3 regions of the Bradyrhizobium sp. USDA 241 genome follow, and region 1 is predicted to be linked to each of the others. Evidence: riboswitches for the same ligand, from Rfam matches in the RefSeq annotation. Region 1 holds a riboswitch; each other region holds the start of a gene.
The links. Region 1 has a riboswitch for cobalamin ahead of ABIF91_RS30790 (TonB-dependent receptor). Riboswitches for the same ligand answer to the same signal wherever they lie in the genome.
Positions count from the first base shown of each region.

Region 1 (2,264 bases):
TCGCCGTTCGGCGGCCGTCCGTGCGCTGGATCGTGCCAGAACTGCGCGTAAGTCTCGCCACCGGTCGCGGCGAGCTCGTCATGCCGGCGGCCGGTCCAGTCGCCGAAATCCTGCTCGCGGAATTCGCTGACCAATTCCGGTTCGAGCCGCAGTGCGCGCGCGGTCTCGACCGTACGCCGCGACGGGCTGGCATAGGTGGTGGCATCCGGCGGCAAATGCTGCCGCAGAGCCACCAGCGCTGCGTGATCGCCGAGATCCGCCCGCGCATCAGCAGCATGGATCGTCCCCGCTACGCCCTCGACGGTCGCATGCCGTATCAGCCAGAGGAAGGTCTCACCTTCCATGCTCATCTCCAGGGAAGTTGGTCGCTGTGGCCACAACGCCGCAACTGGCGCATTGACTCTGTCACGATGGTAATCCTAGATGATCGCGACGGTTTCCCCGAGAGGGAATGAAAAGGGAATGCGGTGCGGGGACACTTGTCCCCAATGCCGCGGCTGCCCCCGCAACTGTAAGCGGTGAATCCTTCGTCACAAGCCACTGGGTCCTCGGTCCCGGGAAGGCGACGAAGCGGTCACGACCCGCGAGCCAGGAGACCTGCCGTCAGCCGAGGTCACACGCGAAGATGTCGGTCGGGGAGTACAGACATTCGGCTTCATCGGACGGCCCGAAAGGCCAACAGATGGGACCTCGTTCGCTGTGACGTGCCACTGACGTCATACCGAGGTTTCGTATCGTGTCTTCCATCTGTATCTTACGGCCGAGCCGCTTCCTGCTCGCCTCCGCTGCGTTCACGTCGTTTGTCATCGCAGATGTGCCTGCCGCCCTGGCGCAGCAGGTCCGCGAACCCCTGCCGCCGGTCGAGGTCTCGCCTGCTGAAGCCGGCAGGCAGGCCAAGCCATCCGGCCGTGAAGCGCAGCGCGCGCGCCGTGCAGCTGCGCGCCGGCCAGCGACCGTATCGGCTCCGCCCAAGCCCAGCGCGCCGGCCGCGACAGCGCCGACGCCGCTCAACAGCAATGTGGTGGCCGAAAGCGCCTCGCGGCTCGGCCTGACGGTGCGCGAAACGCCCGCGACGGTCGAGGTGATCTCCGCCCAGACCATGCGCGAGCAGGGTTATCGAACTGTCTCAGAGGTGGCGCAGGGTGCCGTCGGCGTCACCTCCGGCGACAATCCGGCCGAGCCCGCGGCGTTTTCCATGCGCGGCTTCACCAACAGCCAGATCAATACGCTCTACAACGGCATCAAGATCGGCCCGCAGAACATGACCTCGCGGATCACCGACACCGCCAATCTGCAGGCCGTGGAGTTCCTCAAGGGCCCGGCCTCGTTGATGTCAGGCGAGGGCGCCGCCGGCGGCGCCATCAACTTCGTCACCAAGCAGCCCCACACCGGACCGATCCGGAACGAAGCTGAGTTTTCCTGGGACTCGCTCAACTCATTCCGCGCGCATTACGGCTCGGGCGGCAGCACCAATGTGCAGGGCCTCGACTATCGCTTCGACATCTTCCGCTCCGCCCTCAACGGTTTTGCCGACGACACCAACGTCAAGACGTTCGGCACGTCCGGCCAGCTCGACTACCGCATCTCCGATAGTCTCAAGATCTGGGGCGCACTCGAGTACCGCGAGGATCGCTCCAAGGCCTATTGGGGCGCGCCGCTGGTGCCGATCGCTTTCAGCGGCTCGCATGCAACGACGGGGATCGTCTCCGGCAACTACGTGTCGAATTACAACGGAACGAATCTCGGTGCCGTCACGATCGACGACCGCACCTTCAACACCAACTACAACGTCCTAGACAACCGCAACGTCGCCCAGGAAGTGTGGCTGCGCGGCGGCTTTGAGCTGAAATTGGCGCCTGACCTGACGCTGAAGAGCCAGGCCTATGGCTATGGCGCAGAACGGAGCTGGTTCAACAACGAGATCGAGGCGTTCAATTCCACCACGAACCTGGTCGATCGCGAGCGCTTCTATGTCGCGCACAGCCAGCGCCTGGTCGGCAACATCACCGATTTGATCTGGGACGCGAACATCGCAGGCTTCGACAACCGGCTGGTCACGACCTTGTCGACAAGCTATCTCGATTTCGTCAGGCCGGGCGCGGCAAACTTTCCAGGCGATTCCGTTTCGCTGGTCGATCCCGATCGCGGCTACTACGGCCTGCTCACGACCCAGCAGCAGACCGCGCGCATCGACAACGAAGCGCTCTCGTTCGAGGACCGGCTGAAGCTCACGCGCAGCTTCGCGCTGGTCGGCGGCCTCCGCG
Region 1 is NZ_JBMGPZ010000005.1:1,871,860-1,874,123, forward strand. It holds gene ABIF91_RS30785 (histidine phosphatase family protein) at 1-344, opposite strand, end outside; cobalamin riboswitch at 419-619, shown strand; gene ABIF91_RS30790 (TonB-dependent receptor) at 737-2,264, shown strand, end outside.

Region 2 (2,264 bases), 1.8 Mb from region 1:
GCAGCGCGCAGGCTTCCAGCGAACGTGGCGTCGACGGTGCCGAGGCACCGGAACGATTTCCGTAGGATAGTCATTGGAAGCAGTGGGCAGGACGTGGAGTCCAATGGAATGGGTATGCTCGATCCCGGCCGGTTCCTGGTATCGTGCTCGCATTGCGATGCCTGGCCGATGGCCGCCAACGTGAAACGTTCAAGCTGGTCGGCATCCCCGCATGAGGTCCGTTTCGTCTGCACGCGCTGCCGGCGCGAAGAGACCGCGATCGTCTCGGCCTCCGGCGAACTGACGCCGATCAAGCGCCTCGACGCTCCGCCGCGGGATGTCGCTGCGGCCTGGGCTCAGGCCCAGCGCCCGCGGGGGCGAACGTAGGCGGCGCAGGGCATTGCTCGATTCGTTGGGGAGCCGGCCGATCGCGTCTGCGGCCAAGATGCCAGCGGTCGATTGACTCCCGGCCTGGACGCCCCGTAGATTGGCCGCTGACGGTTCTCCTCATGGAGATCAAAAGGGAACGTGGTGCGAGATGTCCCAAGGCGGGATCTTCTCAATGCCATGGCTGCCCCCGCAACTGTAAGCGGTGAATCTCTCGTCCTATGCCACTGGGAATCTCGGTCCTGGGAAGGCGACGCAGAGGTAACGACCCGCGAGCCAGGAGACCTGCCGTCAGCCGTGGTCACACGCGAAGATGTCGGTCGGGGAGTACAGACATTAGCTTTTCCGGAGCCGTCGATCGCTCCGCAGTAAAGCCTCGTTCGCTGTGACGTGCCACTGACGTCATGCCGAGGCTACAATTGTGTCCCGTATTGTCACTGCCGCCAGGCGCCGCTGCGCCGGCATCGTTGCGGCCGTTTCGCTGTATTCGCTCGATCTCTCCATCGTCCACGCCCAGCAGTCCGTCGCCGAGCAGCTGCCGCCGGTCGAAGTGACCAGATCCGACGATCAGAACCGTACGCGTGCCAGGGCGATCGGCGATGGCGAGGCGGGGCGGCGCCGAGCGGCGCCGGACGGGGCGCCGAGTGGGACCGGCTCGGGCAACGAGGCCGCCGCCGGCAATGGCGGGATCGTCGGCGCGGTCACGACCGCCATTACGGCCGCCGACATCGCTCATGCGCCGTCGCAGACGCTGGCTGAGATCATCGCGACGCAGGTGCCGGGCGCCCAGATCACGACGTTCTATGGCGGCCAGATCGGTGCCAGGACCAGTGTTGACTTGCGCGGCTTCGGTGCCTTCGCCACGGCCAACACGCTGGTGCTGGTCAACGGACGGCGGTTGAACGACATCGATATGGCGCAGGTGGACCTCTCCACCATCCCGCTCAATGCCATCGAGCGCATCGAGATCACGCGCGGCAATTCCGGTGCGGTGCTGTATGGTGACAATGCGGTCGGCGGCGTCATCAACATCGTCACCAAGAACGGCGTCGGCGGCCCGCCCGTGACAGCGCGCATCGAGGCCGGTTTCGGCTCGTTCAATACCAGGCTCGGCAACGTCTCGGCCGCGATCAATTCCGGTCCCTGGTCGACCTCGTTCTACGGCAATGCCGTCAGGACCGACGGCTATCGCGACAACAATCGCTATTCCCAGGAGAACGGCGTCGGCAATCTGAACTACACGACGCCGGGCCTGACCGCCTTCCTGACCGTCACCGGTGACAATCAGGAGCTGCGACTGCCGGGCGGCCGCACCGTCGATCCCTCCATCGGCGTCGACGAGCTCGCGACCAAGCCGGCGAGGGACCAGCACGCCCTTTAACTACGCCAATCAGCAGGGTTTTGGCGCGACCGCGGGCTTCACGAAAACCCTTGTCAACGGCGTCGATCTCATCGTCGACGGCGGCGTGCGCGACAAGAAGCAGCAGAGCGCATTCTTCTCGAGCCCGGCGCCGGTCCCGGCTTTCTTCACGTCGACCTATGTCGATGCTGACCTTACGACATGGTCGATCACGCCGCGGCTCAGCGTGAAGAGCCCGCTCTTCGGAATGCCCTCGCAAGTGCTGACCGGCGTCGACTACTACGATGCGAGCTTTCAGCAGAACCGCGGCGCCGGCCAGGGTCTCGCTCCCTGGCACAATTACGATCTCAGGCAGCGGACGGTGGCGGGCTATGTCCAGCACACGCTCGGCGTCGCGCCAGCGACCGATATCTCCTACGGCGCCCGGTTGCAGAACATCAATCTCTCGGCACGTGACAATTTCGACCCGGCGGCTCCGTTCAACGCCGACATCGGCGCGCTTCCACTCGGGAGCGACGAGACGCAATATGCGCTGCAT
Region 2 is NZ_JBMGPZ010000005.1:3,716,975-3,719,238, reverse strand. It holds gene ABIF91_RS39885 (hypothetical protein) at 109-366, shown strand; cobalamin riboswitch at 461-673, shown strand; partial or broken gene ABIF91_RS39880 (TonB-dependent receptor) at 788-2,264, shown strand, end outside.
Region 2: linked by a shared signal. The riboswitch ahead of ABIF91_RS39880 (TonB-dependent receptor) and the one ahead of ABIF91_RS30790 (TonB-dependent receptor) in region 1 are both predicted to bind cobalamin.

Region 3 (2,264 bases), on a different contig from region 1:
CCGCAGCAATGTGCCGCGGGAGACTGTGAACGTCTCCGGAAGCCTGTGTTACAATGACGTCGAGCGATTCCAATCCGTATTGCCGCTATCTCGCAGTTTTGCATTCTTCAAACGGCGTCTCATTGACGTTCGGGCCCACGGCAGAGCTGACCCTCGGATCGCGGCGAAGAGCGATCGAGGCGCGGTGGCGTGTGGCCGGTTTGCTTCGGCGCCGCCGGTTCAAGACGTCGACCCAGGGCGAAGCGATCTGCACGACCATCGCGCCGCAGGCCATCGACGAGCTTTCCGATCTTCTTGCGGTCGATGCTGCGCTCGATGCCTTTCGACAGGAACGGCTGCGTCCGCGTGTCGTTGAAGAAATCCTTGGGATTACATCGCGCGAGCGCCGCCGCTGGACCAAGGACGGACGGCTTCCTCAATCCGGGTCCGGATCGTTTCGCCGTGGCCGGCGCTCCATCCGGCCACAAAAATCGCGGCGCTGGCCAGGCAGCCCGAGACAATCGACGCGTGGCGCAACGAAGACGAGAACCCATGACTGGCTCTATACTTCCGCTGCAATAAACTACCTGTTGACACACAATCAAATATGGCAGCTAGATGTAGCTGTCACGGTCTCTCGAATCGCAAGATAGAGAGCTAAGAGGGAAGCCGGTACGGCCGAAAGCCAAAGCCGGCGCTGCCCCCGCAACTGTAAGCGGCGAGCCGCTGTCGACAGAGTCACTGGCGCAAAATCTCCGCGTCGGGAAGGCCAGACAGCAGCAATAACCCGCGAGCCAGGAGACCTGCCGCGACAACAACAGAGTCCTCGGGCGGGGTGTCCCGGTGGTCGCTTTGCCGGCAATCGGCCGCTGAGGGCGGCTCGTTTTCCGCATGCGCCTACCTCGGCCTTGCCCCAACCCATATGGGATGCCGATGTCTGGTCTGGGTCAAAGCAATTCGTTGCAAGCCGCATTGCCGCGCTCGATCGTCAAACGCGATGGCGGCACGGTTGTGTTCGATGCCGGCAAGATCCGTTCTGCGATCGCCCGCGCGGGACGGGCGACCGGCGAGTTCGACGACGAGGCGGCCGGCCGGCTCACGGGAGAGACTATCAAGGTCATCGCGCACCGCTTCGCCGGTGCAACGCCGCAAATTGAAGAGGTACAGGATATTGTCGAGCAGGTGCTGATCGCGGCCGACTATTTCGCCACTGCGCGCGCCTATATCGTCTATCGCGAGAAACGCGGACAGGCGCGCCAGGACCACAAGGCGATGGTTGATGTCGCCGCTTCCATCAACGAGTATCTCGAACGTACCGACTGGCGCGTGAATGCCAACGCCAACCAGGGCTATTCGCTGGGCGGCCTTATCCTGAACCTCTCGGGCAAGGTCGTCGCCAACTACTGGCTGTCGCACATCTACCCGTCGGAGATCGGCCGCGCCCATCGTGAAGGCGACATCCATATCCATGACCTCGACATGCTCGCCGGTTATTGCGCCGGCTGGTCGCTGCGCACGCTCTTGACCGAGGGACTGAACGGCGTGCCCGGCAAGGTCGAGGCCGGCCCGCCGAAGCATCTGTCGAGTGCGGTCGGGCAGATCGTCAATTTCCTCGGCACGTTGCAGAACGAGTGGGCGGGCGCGCAAGCCTTCAGTTCGTTCGACACCTATATGGCGCCGTTCATCCGGAGGGACGGCTTGAGCTACGGCGACGTACTGCAATCGATCCAGGAGCTCATCTACAACCTCAATGTCCCCTCGCGCTGGGGTACGCAGACGCCTTTCACCAATCTCACCTTCGACTGGACCTGCCCGGAGGACCTGCGCGATCAGGTGCCGGTGATCGGCGGAGAGGAGATGGATTTCACCTATGGCGACCTGCAGTCCGAAATGGACATGATCAACCGCGCCTATATGGAGGTGATGACGAAAGGTGACGCCAAGGGCCGTGTATTCACCTTTCCAATCCCGACCTACAACATCGCTGCGGATTTCCCCTGGGAGAGCGATAACGCTGATCGCCTGTTCGAGATGACGGCGAAATACGGCCTGCCCTACTTCCAGAACTTCATCAATTCCGAGCTCAAGCCGAACATGATCCGCTCGATGTGCTGCCGACTACAGCTCGATCTCACCGAGCTGCTCAAGCGCGGTAACGGCCTGTTCGGCAGCGCTGAGCAGACCGGCTCTATTGGTGTGGTTACCATTAATTGCGCTCGCCTCGGCTATCTGCATCGCGGCGACGAAGCGGGCCTATTCCATCGCCTCGACGCGCTGCTGGAAAT
Region 3 is NZ_JBMGPZ010000001.1:96,075-98,338, reverse strand. It holds gene ABIF91_RS00570 (hypothetical protein) at 54-632, shown strand; cobalamin riboswitch at 593-804, shown strand; gene ABIF91_RS00565 (ribonucleoside triphosphate reductase) at 913-2,264, shown strand, end outside.
Region 3: linked by a shared signal. The riboswitch ahead of ABIF91_RS00565 (ribonucleoside triphosphate reductase) and the one ahead of ABIF91_RS30790 (TonB-dependent receptor) in region 1 are both predicted to bind cobalamin.